2 regions of the Micromonospora sp. NPDC001898 genome follow, and region 2 is predicted to be linked to the other one. Evidence: riboswitches for the same ligand, from Rfam matches in the RefSeq annotation. Region 2 holds a riboswitch; the other holds the start of a gene.
What was found. A riboswitch is a leader RNA that binds a small molecule or an ion and turns the genes downstream of it on or off. The one in region 2 is predicted to bind cobalamin.

Region 1 (7,729 bases), on a different contig from region 2:
GAATGCATGACTTTCGCCCCACCGCCGCGCCGCTACGACTACGTCACCGACGGCGCGGCGATCTACGCCGACTCGTTCGCCACCATCCGCGCCGAGGCCGACCTGACGCGCGTCCCGGCCGACGCCGAGAGGGTCGCGGTGCGGATGATCCACGCGTGCGGGCAGACCGACCTGACGCGGGACCTGGTGATCCACCCCGGTCTCGTGACGGCGGCCCGGGCGGCGCTCGATGCGGGAGCGCCGATCCTGACCGACGCGCACATGGTCGCCGCCGGCGTCACCCGCGCCCGGCTGCCCCGCGACAACGAGGTCCGCTGCTTCCTGCGCGAGCCCGAGGTCCCGGCGCTCGCCCGCGAGTGGGGCACGACCCGGTCCGCGGTGGCCGTGTCTCTGTGGACCGAGCACATCGAGGGTGCCGTCGTCGCGTTCGGCAACGCCCCCACGGCCCTGTTCCACCTGCTGGAGATGCTGCGTGACGGTGCGCCGCGGCCGGCCGCGATCATCGGCACGCCGGTGGGTTTCATCGGTGCGGCCGAGTCCAAGCAGGCGCTCATCGACCTCGCCGCCGACGCACCCGGGCTCGACGTGCCGTACCTCGTGGTGACCGGGCGTCGCGGCGGCTCGGCGATGGCCGCCTCGGCGCTCAACGCCCTGGCGCAGGAGGCGGAGTGAGCGGGCGGCTGTTCGGCGTCGGGGTCGGCCCCGGGGATCCCGAGCTCGTCACGCTGAAGGCCGCCCGGCTGATCGGCGCGGCGGACGTCGTCGCCTACCACCAGGGCGTCGGCAAGCAGTCCAACGCCCGCCGCATCGCCGCCGGTCTGCTCCCGGACGACGTGATCGAGGAGGCGCTCGTCTACCCGGTGACGACGGAGACCACCGACCACCCGGGCGGGTACGCCGGCGCGATGGCGGACTTCTACGCCGAGTGTGGCGAGCGGCTCCGCGCGCACCTGAGGGCGGGCCGCGACGTCGTCGTGCTGGCCGAGGGCGACCCGATGCTCTACGGCTCGTTCATGTACCTGCACGACCGGCTCGCGGACGAGTTCGAGACGCAGGTCGTCGCAGGTGTGCCCGCCTTCGCGGCCGCCACGGCCACGACCGCCCTGCCCCTGGTCCGGCAGACCGACGTGCTGACCGTGCTGCCCGGCACGCTTCCCGAGCCGGAACTGGCCCGGCGCCTCGCCGACACCGACGGTGCCGTGATCATGAAGCTCGGCCGCACGTTCGCCAAGGTCCGCTCGGCGCTCGAGCAGGCCGGACGCGTCGAGGGGTCCTGGTACGTCGAGCGGGCGTCGATGGACGCCGAGCGGGTACTCCCGGTCGCCGACGTGGACCCCGAGACGGTGCCGTACTTCTCGATCGTCCTGGTCCCCGGCGACACCCGTCCCGGTGTGGCGCGCTACGACCGCTCGGCGAGTGAGGTCACCGAGCCCGTCGCCGGCGCCGAAGTCGTCGTCGTGGGCCTCGGTCCCGGTCCCGACCGGTGGCTCTCCCCCGAGGCGTCGCAGGTACTCGCGGAGGTCGGCCACGTCATCGGCTACGGACCGTATGTCCAGCGCGTCCCGCAGCGCCCGGGCCTGGTGCGGCACGCGTCCGGCAACACGGTTGAGGTGGACCGGGCCCGCGAGGCGCTCGAGCTGGCGCTCGCCGGTGAGCGCGTCGCGGTCGTGTCCGGCGGCGACGCGGGCATCTTCGGCATGGCGTCGGCGGTGTTCGAGGCCGCGGAGGACCCGCGCTACGCGGACGTCGCCGTGCGCGTCGTGCCCGGCATCTCTGCCGTCCAGGCGGTCGCGGCGCGTGCCGGCGCCCCCATCGGCGCCGACTTCGCGGTGATGAGCCTGTCGGACCGGCTCAAGCCCTGGGACGTCGTGGTGAAGCGGCTACGCGCCGTCGCCGAGGCGGACCTCGTGCTCGCCCTCTACAACCCGCGCTCGCGCTCGCGCACCGAGCAGGTCGCGCAGGCCCGAGCGACGCTGCTGGAGCACAAGTCGCCCGAGACCGTCGTAGTGGTGGGTCGCGACGTCGGCCGTGCCGGGGAGAGCCTCACCGTGACGACGCTGGGCGAGCTCGACCCCGGGACCATCGACATGAAGTGCCTGCTGCTGGTCGGCGCCTCGTCGACGCGCGTCACCGCGGCCGGCCGCGTCTGGAGCCCGCGCTTCGTCGCCTAGTCAGCCGCGGGCGCGGCGTTCGCGGCTGGCGGCGTACAGGAACGACTCACCGCCCCGGACGTCGGGAGCCAGCGCCGGGCCGACCAGGATGATCGCGGCCTGGCGCAGGCCCGCGGCCTCGACCTGGTCGCCGATGTCGGCCAGCGTGCCGCGCAGGACGAGCTGATCCGGCTGCGTCGCCTTGGACACGACGACGACCGGGCACCCGTCGCCGTAGTGTTCGGCCAGCTCGGAGGCCAGCTCCCGGCTGCGGGTGACGGCCAGGTGCAGGGCCAGGGTCGCGCCCGTCGCGGCGAACGCGGCGAGCTTCTCCCCCGGCGGCATGACCGTGGAACGGGCCTGAGCGCGGGTGAGCACGACCGACTGGGCGAGCTCGGGGACGGTCAGCTCGGCGCCGACGATCGCCGCGGCAGCCGCGTAGGCGGGCACACCGGGCGTGACGTCCCACGGGACCTGCGCCGCGTCGAGCCGGCGCGCCTGCTCATGGACCGCGGAGTACAGCGACGGGTCGCCCGAACACAGCCGCACGACCTCCAACCCGTCGGCGTGCGCCTGCACCAGGTGGGCGGTGATCTCGTCCAGGTCGAGGTGCTGGGTGTCGACCAGCCGGGCGTCGGCGCGGCAGTGGCCGAGCACGTCGGCGTCGAGGTAGGTGCCCGCATACAGGCACACGTCCGCAACCTCGAGCAGGCGCACCGCGCGCAGCGTGAGCAGGTCGGCGGCACCGGGTCCGGCCCCGACGAAATGGACGGTCATGACTCTCCCTTGGTGACGGTCCACTGGCTGACGGCACGCGCGGGCGTCCAGCCGGTGAAGCTGCCGAGCGGCTCGGCGCGTTCGACGTGCAGGCGGACGAGCTCGCCGCCACGGCGACGGTACTGCTCGAGCAGCACCGCCTCGGTCTCGGCCGTGACGCCGTGGACGACGAGTCGGCCACCGGTGCCGAGCGCGTCCCAGCACGCTTCGAGCACGCCGGGGACGGTCGCTCCCCCGCCGACGAACACCGCGTCAGGGCGCTCGAGACCGGCCAGGGCGTCGGGTGCTGAGCCCTCGACGAGACGCAGGCCGGGAACGCCGAGCGTGGCGGCGTTGCGACGCACGAGCGCGGCGCGGTCGGCGCGGGACTCGATCGCGATCGTCCGCGCCGTCGGCCACGCACGCATCCACTCCACGCCGATCGAGCCACTGCCGGCGCCGACGTCCCACAGCAGTTGACCGGGAGCGGGCGCGAGCCGGGCCAGGGCGCTGGCACGCAGGTCGCGCTTGGTGATCTGCCCGGCGTGCTCGAACGCGTCGTCGGGGAGCACCCCGCCCGCGGCCCAGCCCGGTCCGGTGCCCCGGATTTCGGCGGCCAGGACGTTCAGCCGGGGCACGTCCACGACGTTCCACGAAGCCGCGGTCGACTCGGCACGCGACTCACCCGCGGCGCCGAGGTCGCCGAGCACGGCCAGCCTGGACTCTCCCCAGCCGAGTCCGGTGAGCAGCGCAGCGACGGCGGCAGGCGTCGTTTCGTCGCTGGAGAGCACGAGCAGCCGCCGCCCGGGGGCGAGCGCGGGGACGACGAGGCGCACGTCCCGGCCGACCAGACTCACCGTTGTGACGGACTCCGCCGGCCACCCGAGACGTGCCCGAGCGAGCGCCACGGAGGAGACCGCGGGCACGATCGTCACCCGTTCCGGGCCCAGGATGTCCAGCAGCGTCGTGCCGACGCCCGACACGAGCGGGTCGCCCGACGCCAGCACGACGACGGGCCTGCGCGCGGCGCCCAGCAGGCCCGGCAGATTCTCCCGCAGCGGCGACGGCCACGCCACGCGCTCCTGGCCGTCGACCGGCGGCACCGCATCGAGGTGCCGGGCCCCGCCGAGCAGCGTCGCGGCCCCGCGCACCAGCGTCCGAGACGGCTCCGGCAAGCCCGCCCAGCCGTCGGCCCCGAGCCCGACAACGGTCACGTGCGCCTCCATGGCAGTGCACCCTAGCCCGCCCCGCCTGCCCCGCAGGCCCCGACCGGCCGCCGGACCGCCGGACCGCTGTCTGGGCCGTCAGGACGGCGTCTAGGGTGGTGCGAAGGTTCGAGGTGCCCCACGGCCGATGGCCACGGGGAGAATCTGGGAAGCCGGTGAGAATCCGGCACAGGGCCCGCTGCGGTGACTCAGGCACAGACCTGGGAAGTCCGAAGACCGGCCTCGATCCGAGCCGCGACGCGCCCGCGTCGTGGACGGTCATGGCAGATCGAGCGGGAGCCCTACATGCCAGCGCAATACCCCTTTTGTGCCGTCGTCGGCTCCGACGACATGACTCTCGCCCTCACCCTGGTCGCGATCGACCCGCTCATCGGCGGCGTCCTGGTCCGTGGGGAGAAGGGCACCGCCAAGACCACCACCGTGCGCGGTCTCGCCGAGGTGCTGCCGCTGGTACGGACGTACGCGGGCGACCGGTTCTCGGTCGACCCGGACGATTCCCTGGCGGTCTGCCCCGACGGGCCCATCGACGCGTCCACGCCCGTCGTCGAGCGGCCGGTGCGGCTCGTCGAGCTGCCCGTCGGTGCGAGCGACGACCGGGTGACGGGTTCCCTCAAGCTCGACGCGGCGCTACGCGACGGCGCAGTGGCGTTCGAGCCGGGCCTGCTCGCCCGAGCCCACCGCGGCCTGCTCTACGTCGACGAGGTCAACCTGTTGCACGACCACCTCGTCGATCTGCTGCTCGACGCGGCGGCGACCGGCCGGGTCAGCGTGGAGCGCGACGGCCTCTCGGTCGAGCACGCCGCCCGGTTCGTGCTGATCGGCACGATGAACCCCGAGGAGGGCGAGCTCCGCCCGCAGTTGCTCGACCGGTTCGGCCTGACCGTCGAGGTCGCCGCACCGCGCGACCCCTCCCTGCGGGTGGAGGTCGTGCGTCGCCGGCTGGCGTTCGACGCCGACCCGGAGGGCTTCACCGCACGCTGGGCCGACGCGCAGGACGCCCTGCGTGCGCGGCTGGCGGCGGCGCGGCGGCTCATGCCGGACGTCGTGCTCGACGACCAGACGCTGACGACCATCGCCGAGGTGTGCGCCGCGTTCGACGTCGACGGCCTGCGCGCGGACCTCGTCACCGCCCGCACCGCCTCGGCGCACGCCGCCTGGCAGGGACGCGCGCACGTGACCCGCGAGGACGTCCGCGTCGCCGCCCGTCTCGCGTTGCCGCACCGCCGGCGCCGCAACCCGTTCGACGAGCCCGGCCTGGACGAGGACCGGCTCGACGACCTACTGGGCAACGACGACCCCGACCCTGGACCACCGGACGGGCCCGACGACGGCCCCGGTGGTCCCGGCGGCGGGCCGCCGGACGACGCCCCGCAGGACGGCCGGTCCCGGGACGTCCACGACTCCCCCGCCGAAGGATCGCCCACGCCGGACAACGCGCCGCAGCCTGCGGTTGCCGGATCGGTCGCGTCCGCCGGCGAGCCGGCACGCGCCCGCCTGCTCGTCGTGCAGGGCACCGGCGAGGGCCAGGCCGGCCGTCGGTCCCGGGCCCGCACGCCTCAGGGCCGGGTCGTCGGGCAGCAGCGCGGATCGTCCGCCGCCGGCCGCCTGCACCTGCCGGGCACCATCACCGCGGCGGCACCGCACCAGCGTTCCCGTGGCGGCCTGGTCGAGGGCCGCGGTCTCGTCTTCGCCCCGGGCGACCTGCGCCGCGCGGAAACCGTCGGGCGAGAGTCGAACCTCGTCCTGCTGTGCGTCGACGCGTCCGGCTCGATGGCCGCGCGACGGCGCATGGAGCAGGTCAAGACCGCCGTGCTCGCGCTGCTGCTGGACGCCTACCGACGCCGGGACAAGGTCGCGCTGGTGACGTTCCGCCAGCGCACCGCCGACGTCGCGCTGCCGCCGACCGGGTCCGTCGATGTCGCCTCCCGGCGCCTGGCCGACCTGCCGGCCGGCGGGCGGACGCCACTCGCCGAGGGCCTGGAGCGGTCCGCGGAGGTGCTGCGCCGCGAGGCGCTGCGCGACCCGTCCCGCCGGCCGCTGCTGGTCGTGGTGACCGACGGCCGGGCGACCTTCGGGCCGGACGCGCTCGGTCGTGCCCACCGCGCCGCGGCGCACCTGGCCGCTACCGGCGTGCAAAGCGTCGTGGTCGACTGCGAGACCGGACGGTTCCGGCTCGGCCTTGCCGCGCAGCTGGCCGCGACCCTGCAGGCCGAGCACGTGCCGCTCGGTGAGGTGACCGCCGACGGGCTCACCGGCGTCGTCCAGGCGGCGACCGCGCCGCGCGAGGGGGTGGCCTGATGCCGCAGGGCAAGCCGCTGGTCGTCCCGGACGACGGCATCAGCACCCGGGCACGGCGCAACCGGCCGCTGCTGATGGTCCACACCGGCAACGGCAAGGGCAAGTCGACCGCCGCCTTCGGCCTGGCGATCCGCGCCTGGAACCAGGGTTGGGACATCGGGGTCTTCCAGTTCGTCAAGTCGGCCAAGTGGCGCATCGGGGAGCAGACGGTGCTCGAACGGCTCGGCCGCCTGCACGAGGAGACCGGCGAGGGCGGGCCCGTCGAGTGGCACAAGATGGGCTCGGGGTGGTCCTGGAGCCGCAAGGGCGGCACCGAGGCGGACCATGCCGCTGACGCCGCCGAGGGCTGGGCGGAGGTGAAGCGGCGCATCCAGGCCGAGCGGCACCAGCTGTACGTCCTGGACGAGTTCACCTACCCGATGCAGTGGGGCTGGGTCGACGTCGACGACGTCGTCGAGACACTCGCCAACCGTCCTGGCCGCCAGCACGTCGTCGTCACCGGCCGCCGCGCCGACCCCCGCCTCGTCGCGGCGGCCGACCTGGTGACCGAGATGCTGCACGTCAAGCACCCGATGGACGTCGGCCAGAAGGGTCAGCGAGGCATCGAGTGGTGAGTCTGCCGCGCGTGCTGCTCGCGGCACCGGCCTCCGGCCACGGCAAGACCACGGTCGCGACCGGGCTCATGGCCGCGTTGGCCGCCCGTGGGCATGCCGTCTCGGGGCACAAGGTCGGGCCCGACTACATCGACCCCGGATACCACGCGCTGGCCACCGGACGTCCGGGCCGCAACCTCGACCCGCACCTGACCGACCCCACGCTCGTGGTCCCGCTGCTGCTGCACGGCGCCCGGGGCGCGGACGTCGCGGTCGTCGAGGGGGTCATGGGTCTGTTCGACGGCCGCATCGGCGGCGACGGGTTCGCCTCCACCGCCCACGTCGCGACGCTCACCCGGACGCCGGTCGTCCTGGTCGTGGACGTCTCGCACACCTCGCGCAGCGTGGGGGCGGTCGTGCACGGGATGGCGACGTTCCAGCCCGGCGTCACGATCGCGGGTGTCGTGCTCAACAAGGCCGGCTCCCCCCGCCACGCTTCCGAGGCGGCACGCGCGGTGGAGTCCGTCGGCGTCCCCGTGCTGGGGATCCTGCAACGCGACGGTGGTGTCAGCGCGCCTTCGCGCCACCTCGGGCTCGTCCCCGCAGCCGAGCGCGACGAGGCCGCCGCCTCGCTGGACAGGCTGGCCGAGCAGGTCGCCCGCCACGTCGACCTCGACGCCGTGCTGGAGGTGGCGCACAGCGCGCC
Region 2 (7,729 bases):
GCCGCAAGCTGATGGAAGTGCCGGCCGACTTCGCCGGCGGTGACATCGAAGTGCCACGCTTCGACCTGTCCCGGGTGTTCCATGAGCGGAGCCGAGACAGCACCGAATACCTGTTCGGTGACAGCATCGCGACCATGACCGACACGTCGCAGGGCGTGAACGTCACCTTCACCAGCGGCACGCGCCGCACCTTCGATCTGGTGATCGGCGCCGACGGGGTGCACTCGGCCGTACGCCGGCTGGCCTTCGGGCCGGAGGAGCGCTTCGTCCGGCACCTCGGCTACTACGTGGCGACCTGGGGGCTGCCGAACGAGTTCGGCCTCGACCGGCACTCATTGTTGTACAACGCCCCCGGCCGGATGGCCAGCATCGGTGGCGATCACCGCGATCCGTCCAGGGCGGGTGCCTTCGTGGCGTTCGCCGCGCCCCGGATCGACTACGACCGGCACGACTCCGACCAGCAGCGTGGCATCGTCCGCGAGCGGTTCGCCGGGCTGGGCTGGGAGGTGCCACGGCTCCTCGCCGCGCTGGAGGAGGCGACCGACTTCTACTTCGACTCGATCTGCCGGGTGGACATCTCGCCGTGGTCCAGCGGCCGGATCGCCGTGATCGGTGACGCCGCCTGTGGAGCCACGATCGGCGGGATGGGCACCGGCACCGCGGTGGTCGCGGCGTACGTCCTTGCCGGTGAACTGGCCGCCGCAGGCGGCGACCACACCGTCGCGTTCCCGCGCTACGAACGGCTGCTCGCCGACTTCGCCCGGCGCTGCCAGAAGGGCGGCGACACCACAGGCAAGTTCTTCGCGCCGCGCACCGCTACGGCGGCGCGGGTACGCAACGGACTCCTCAACCGGCCGTTCCTCATGACCATGATGCTCAGGACGGCCGAGGACCGCAGCAACAACATCGAGTTGCCGGACTACCCCGAGCCGGCGATCGGCCTGCCGCCATCGTGGAACTGAGCCGACCGATCCGGCCACCCAGCCACTCACCATGTGACGCGTCGAAGAAGTCGAAGATGTAGGGCACGGATGCCGCCTGGTAGGTCGGACCGGTTGAAGGGTTGGCGTGCCACCGGGTCCAGGACCAGGAGATCGCGACGACGCCGTGCGTCTTGTCCATGACCGTGGCGTCGGCGGGGATGAGAGCGTGGTCGCTGCCGGTGGGCCAGTAGCCGAAGGTCGGCTCGGTGTGGCGCCCGTCGCGATCCCACGCCTGGACCTGTTCGACCATGGCGGCGGCTCGCTGCCCGTCGTACGGCCCCGGCCCTGACGTGCACAGGCACGTACGGCTGAACCCGCACCCCGACCCCCCTCCTTGTGACTGATGACCAAAGCGCTAATCTGGTCATCAGTCACAAGGAGGGGTCATGGTTGACCAGCAGCCCACCGATCAGATCGAGCGTGCCGACCGGATCCTCGACGCGGCGAAGGAACTGCTGCTGCGCTGGGGATACCGTCGGGCGACCATCGACGAGATCGCCCGACGCGCCGGTGTCGGCAAGGGCACCGTCTATCTGCACTGGCGCAGTCGCGAGCAGCTGTTTTTCGCTGTCGGCGCCCGGGAGGCAGTCGCGATGCTCGGCGAGGTGGTGACCGCGATGCGCCACGACCCGCAGGAGATCGCGCTGCACCGGTACATGCGCCGGTTCTTCCTGGAAGCGATGTCACGGCCGGTGCTGCGCGCGATCTTCACCCGGGACTCCGAGGTGCTGGACCGCTTTCTGTCCAGCCCGGCCCGCCGACCGCTGCAGAGCGCCAAGTTGCTGGCCTCCCGTGAGTACCTCGGCGTGCTCGCCGACGACGGCCTGCTGCGGGCCGGGCTGCGCCCGGAGGATCTGGACTACACCCTGCCCGCAGTCATGTTCGGCTTCTTCGGCATCGACCCGCTCCTTTCTCCCGAGGTTGCACTGGCCCTCGTGGACAAGGCCGACCAACTTGCCGACACCCTGCGCCACGCGTTCGAACCGGCGAAGCCGCCACCGCCGGCGCGGTTCGCCACCGCCGCGCCACGGGTCATCGCCGTCTTCGACCGGCACGTCGACGACTACCGCCGCGCCACCTACGGCACAGCAACCGAAAAGAGGTGACCAGCATGGGCAAGGACATCAGCGACCTGCACCACGTGGGCCTCGTCGTGCGAGACATGACAGCGGCGATCGAGACCTACCGGCGGCTTGGCTTCACCCTGCCACCGCCGGCCTATCCAACCTTGCCCACCGCCCCCGGAGTACTCCCCCGTCCGGTCGGCGCGGCGAACACCCACATCTACCTGCGTCGCAACTTCGTCGAGATCGTGACCGTCGTCGACGATGGGCAGCCGATCCCCGGCGACGCCCACCTGATCCCGCTCGACGTTCCCGACGACAGACTGCCCGGGCTCCTGGCCGCCGTCCGTGGCACCGCCGCCAACCTCGCCGCCTTCCTGGACCGATTCCAAGGCGTGCACATCCTCGTCGTCGACTCCGCGGACCTCGACTCCGCCGCCGCGCGGCTGGACGCCGCAGGCGCCGGGCACGGCGGCGTACACGCGGTGCAGCGCCCGATCGAAACCGCTGACGGCACCCGGATGGTCCCGACCCGCTACCTGGAGATCAACAGCGACGAGACGGACGTGCCACGCGGCCGGCTGCCCGAGGGCAGGGTCGGCATCGCCGAGAACACCGCCGTCGAGGGGCAGCAGCACCCGAAACACGCCAACGGCGCCGTCGACCTGATCGGATGCCTGCTGTGCGTACCCGACGACGCCCTGCCCGATGTCGAGCGCCGCTACGAGACATACCTCGGCCGCGCCGCCCACCGCAACGGCTCCACCCGGACCTTCGACCTCGGCGACGCCTCAGTGATCGTCGTCGCCGAGTCCGCGCTGCCCGACGTCCTGCCCGGCGAGCGCCCGCCGGCCCTGCCCGCTTTCGTGGGGTACACGGTCGCGGTACACGACATCGCCCAGACCGAGCATCATCTACGGACCGCAGGGGTGTCGTACCGCACGCCCCGACCGGACGAGATCGTCGTACCGGCCAGCGAAGCCCTCGGCGTCGCGATCATCTTCCGTCCCGCCATCGACTGACATCCGAACCCCCGCAGACACAGCCAGGGCGCGGAAGCGAGATCGCCGACATCTGCTGGGGGATTCGCCTGTCGCGGTCGGCTCAGAAGTCGTCGTCGAAGGCGACGGCGCCGGTCACCCCGACCTGGTACGCCGACACCCGCCGTTCGAAGAAGTTCGACAGTTCCTGCACGTCCTGCAACTCCATGAACGCGAACGGATTGGTCGACCCGTAGTGGACGGGCATGCCGAGCTGCGCGAGCCGCCGATCGGCGACGTGCTGGAGGTACTGGCGCATGTCGGCCAGGGACATCCCGGACACGCCGTGGCCGAGCAGGTCCTCGGCGAACTGGACCTCGCACTCGACGGCTTCGGTGAGCATCAGACGTACCTGGTCTGCGAGGTCGTCGTCGAACAGGTCCGGTTCCTCTTGGCGAACGGTGTCGACCACGTCGAAGGCGAAGGCCATGTGCATGGACTCGTCGCGGAACACCCAGTTGGTGCCGGATGCCAGGCCGTGCAGCAGTCCCCGGGAGCGTAGGAAGTAGACGTAGGCGAAGGCCCCGTAGAAGAACAGCCCCTCGATGCAGGCGGCGAAACAGATCAGGTTGAGCAGGAACACCCGCCGGTCCTGCTTCGAGCGCAGCTCCCGCAGGTCCTGGAGGGAGTCGATCCAGCGGAAGCAGAATTCGGCCTTACGCCGGATCGAGGGAATGTTCTCGATGGCGTCGAACGCGGCGAACCGCTCGGCCTCGTCGGGCACGTACGTGTCGAGGAGGTTCAGGTAGAACTGGACGTGCACGGCCTCCTCGAACAGTTGCCGCGACAGGTAGAGCCGGCCCTCCGGCGAGTTCACGTGCTGGTAGAGGTTCAGCACCAGGTTGTTGGCGACGATGGTGTCGCCGGTGGCGAAGAACGCGACGAGGCGGCTCACCAGGTGCCGTTCCGCCGGGGAGAGCCGGTCGAGGTCGGCGAGGTCGGCGTGCAGGTCGACCTCCTCCACCGTCCAGGTGTTGCGGATGGCGTCGCGGAACCGGTCGAAGAAGTGCGGGTAGCGCATCGGGCGGAGGGTGAGGTCCATCCCCGGGTCGAGCAGCATGTGTGTGGTCCTCGGGTCGGTGGCGTCGGTCGGGGCGGTCACTGGCAGGCTTCGCACGACTCGGGGTTCTCCAGGGAGCAGGCCACCGCCTCGTCGACGGTCACCACGGGCGCGACGACACCGACGGTGCTGACGACACCGCCGGTGCTGACGGCGTTGACCGGGCCGACGGGGCTGACCGGTCCGACGGGTGCGACCGTGGCCTGCTGGATCCGGGTGGCGGGGCGGGACCGCAGGTAATAGGTGCTCTTCAACCCGGCCTTCCAGGCGTACAGGTACATCGAGGAGAGCTTGCCGATCGTCGGGGCGGCGAGGAACAGGTTCAGCGACTGTGACTGGTCGATGAACGGGGCGCGGGCGGCGGCCAGGTCGATCAGCGCCCGCTGCGGCAACTCCCAGGCCGTACGGAACAGCTGCCGGACCTCCGCCGGCAGTTCCGTGATGCCCTGCACCGATCCCTCGGCGCGCTTGATCGCCGAGCGGACCTGGTCGGTCCACAGGCCGCGGGCCTTCAGTTCGCGTACGAGAGCGGTGTTGACCTGGAGGAACTCCCCGGACAGGGTCTCGCGCTTGAACAGGTTGGACACCTGCGGTTCGATGCACTCGTAGCAGCCGGCGATGGAGGCGATGGTGGCGGTCGGGGCGATCGCCACCAGCAGTGAGTTGCGCAGGCCGTGTGCGGCGACCCGCTCCCGCAGCGCCCTCCAGCGCTGCCCCTGGCTGCCCGTGACGCCCCACAGGTCCGGCTGGAGCTGGCCGCGTGCCGCCCGGGTCTCGGCGAAGGCCGGGTGGGCTCCGAAGCGTTCCGCCAGGTCGGCGGAGGTCTCCAGGGCGGTCAGGTACAGCTCCTCGCTGATCCGGGTGGACAGCTCCCGGGCCTCCGGGGAGTCGAACGGCAGCCGCAGGGCGAAGAACACGTCCTGCAGGCCCATCAGGCCGAGGCCGACCGGCCGCCAGCGGGGGTTGCTCGCCGCGGCCTGCGGGGTCGGGTAGTAGTTGATGTCGATGACCCGGTCGAGGAACGTCACGGCGGTGCGGACGGTGGCGCGCAGCCGTGCCCAGTCGATGCCGCCGTCGGCGAGGTGGGCGGCGAGGTTGACCGAGCCGAGGTTGCACACGGCGGTCTCGGCGTCGCTGGACACCTCGATGATCTCGGTACACAGGTTGGACAGGTGTACCACGTTGCCCGGCTCGGCGGTCTGGTTGCACAACCGGTTCGCGGCGTCCTTGAACGTCATCCACCCGTTGCCGGTCTGCGCGAGGGTCCGCATCATCCGCCCGTACAGCTCCCGGGCCGGCACCTGACGCACGTACCGGCCCTGCGCCTCGGCCGCCCGGTACGCCGCGTCGAACTCGTCCCCCCACAGGTCCGGCAGTTCCGGCACCACGTCCGGGTCGAACAGCGACCACACCCCGTCGGCCTCCACCCGGCGCATGAACTCGTCCGGGACCCAGTTGGCCAGGTTCAGGTTGTGGGTGCGCCGGGCGTCCTCACCGGTGTTGTCCCGCAGTTGCAGGAACTCCTCGATGTCCGGATGCCACGGCTCCAGGTAGACGCAGGCCGCGCCCTTGCGCCGGCCGCCCTGGTTGACCGCCGCCACCGAGGCGTCCAGCGTCCGCAGCCACGGCACGATCCCGTTGGACTGCCCGTTGGTGCCCCGGATCAGCGCGCCCCGCGACCGGACCCGGGAGAACGCGATGCCGATGCCTCCGGCGAACTTCGACAGGTTCGCCACCTGCGCGTACCGCTGGTAGATCGAGTCCAGTTCGTCGCGCGGGGAGTCGACCAGGTAGCAGGAGGACATCTGGGTGTGCCGGGTGCCGGAGTTGAACAACGTCGGCGAACTCGGCAGGTACGCCAGGCTCGACATCAACCGGTAGAACTCGATCACCTCGTCCGGGGCGTGGGACAGGCCGCAGGCCACCCGCAGCAACCAGTACTGCGGGGTCTCCACCACCAGCCGGCTCGTCGGGTGGCGCAGCAGGTACCGGTCGCGGACCGTGCGCAACCCGAAGTACTCGAACCGCAGGTCACCGTGGGGGTCGACGGCGTCATCGAGCTGCCTGGCGTTGGCGGCGACGAACGCGGCGGTGCCGTCGCCGATGAGGCCCTCGACGTGCCCCCGCCGGATCGCCTCGCTGAACGACCCGATGCCCTGCCTGCGGACCTCCTTGTCGATGTAGCCGGCCAGCAGGCGGGCGGCCAGCCGCGAGTACTGCGGCTCCTCACCGATCATCTCGGCCGCGGTCTGGATGGACAGCCGGTCCAGCTCGGCGGTCGTCGCGCCGTCGTACAGGCCGCTGATCGTCCGCGTCGCCACCCGCAACGGGTCGACGTCGGCGAGGCCGACCGTCCACCGCTCGACCGCTCGGACGATCCTGTTGACATCGACCGGTTCGGTGCCGCCGTTACGCTTACGGACGCGCATCTGCGTCCGCCGCGGGCCCGGTAGGGCTGCCTCGTCGGCCACCATGCCATCGGCCGGGACAACCTCGGTGACTGCCACCACTCACTCCTCGCGGGCTCGAGACCTGATGGCCTTCGGACGCGTGGAGACAGACACCGGCGGACGTCACGCCGGCGGGGCGCGGGTCAGGTGGCGTCGGCCGTCCCACGCGGCCTCGGACCGCCGCCCACCCCGGTATGGGTGTGCGGCGCGCTGGCAGGTCTTCGGACTCGCGGGCGTGACCGGGCTCGCCGGTCTTCTACTGGCCGTCGCTTCCCAGGCCGCTGACGGCCCAGTGCTGATGACGGCGGTCGTTCCCACTCACCGCTGCGGGGCAGTCCCAGATTTCCACCGGGTTCCCTGTTGCCTCGACCGCCCCGGATGAGCGGCCGAACCAGCTACGGCCGACACCATATATAGGGACTACGGCGTTGTCACACCCCACATGTCGAGTCCGGGCGTGTCGGAGGCCGCGGCGGTGAAGGCCCGTCGATTCCTTCAGCGCGGCGACCGAGCCGATCGGTGGAGCGGGTCTGGATCCAAGGGCGGCGGACCCGGCCGGTAGGACCGGAAGGGATGTCGACCAGTCGGGTTTCCGACGGGCGTCCGTACACAAGAGATGGTGACCTCCTACGGTGACTTCCGGCACGCCAGGGATGGACGTCGCCGGGAATCGACCCGGCGACGCGATTCAGGCGTTTTACAGGGGGTTGTCTCGATGCACGTTCGGAGCCGCGCCATCGCGGGTCTGGTCGCCGGGGCTGTGCTGTTGACAGGCCAACCGGCGGCTGCGGGCACTGTGCAGGGCAGTGCCGCCGACGAGGTCGCGAGCACCAGCGCTCGCGCCGCTACAAGAACGATCGGCGGCGATGCGACGCGCACGGCCGCGACGCTGTCGGTGCCGGGACACACCGGGCTGGTTCCCAGCACGCCGCGCAATGACGTACCGAGGATCACCGACGGCGAGATCACCGACATCGAGGTGATCGGCAACCGGGTCTTCATCGCCGGCTCCTTCACCGCGATCGCCAACGTCGGCGGGACGCCGGTGGCGCAGCCGTCGCTGGCTTCCTACAACATCGACACGGGCCTGATCGACACCGGCTTCCAGCCGACGTTCGACGGATCCGTCGAG

Region 1: it holds a riboswitch for cobalamin, as region 2 does, so the genes downstream of both, ACFYZF_RS18390 (VWA domain-containing protein) here and ACFYZF_RS17455 (ribonucleoside-diphosphate reductase subunit alpha) in region 2, are expected to answer to the same signal.

Annotation. Positions count from the first base shown of each region.
Region 1 is NZ_JBIATC010000007.1:195,033-202,761, forward strand. It holds gene ACFYZF_RS18365 (sulfite reductase subunit beta) at 1-10, shown strand, start outside; gene ACFYZF_RS18370 (precorrin-8X methylmutase) at 7-672, shown strand; gene ACFYZF_RS18375 (precorrin-2 C(20)-methyltransferase) at 669-2,171, shown strand; gene cobM (precorrin-4 C(11)-methyltransferase) at 2,172-2,927, opposite strand; gene cbiE (precorrin-6y C5,15-methyltransferase (decarboxylating) subunit CbiE) at 2,924-4,132, opposite strand; cobalamin riboswitch at 4,227-4,372, shown strand; gene ACFYZF_RS18390 (VWA domain-containing protein) at 4,418-6,430, shown strand; gene cobO (cob(I)yrinic acid a,c-diamide adenosyltransferase) at 6,430-7,044, shown strand; partial or broken gene ACFYZF_RS18400 (cobyrinate a,c-diamide synthase) at 7,038-7,729, shown strand, end outside.
Region 2 is NZ_JBIATC010000006.1:416,356-424,084, reverse strand. It holds gene ACFYZF_RS17475 (FAD-dependent monooxygenase) at 1-962, shown strand, start outside; gene ACFYZF_RS17470 (TetR/AcrR family transcriptional regulator) at 1,370-2,089, shown strand; gene ACFYZF_RS17465 (VOC family protein) at 2,095-3,069, shown strand; gene ACFYZF_RS17460 (ribonucleotide-diphosphate reductase subunit beta) at 3,152-4,147, opposite strand; gene ACFYZF_RS17455 (ribonucleoside-diphosphate reductase subunit alpha) at 4,186-6,621, opposite strand; cobalamin riboswitch at 6,792-7,008, opposite strand; gene ACFYZF_RS17450 (hypothetical protein) at 7,313-7,729, shown strand, end outside.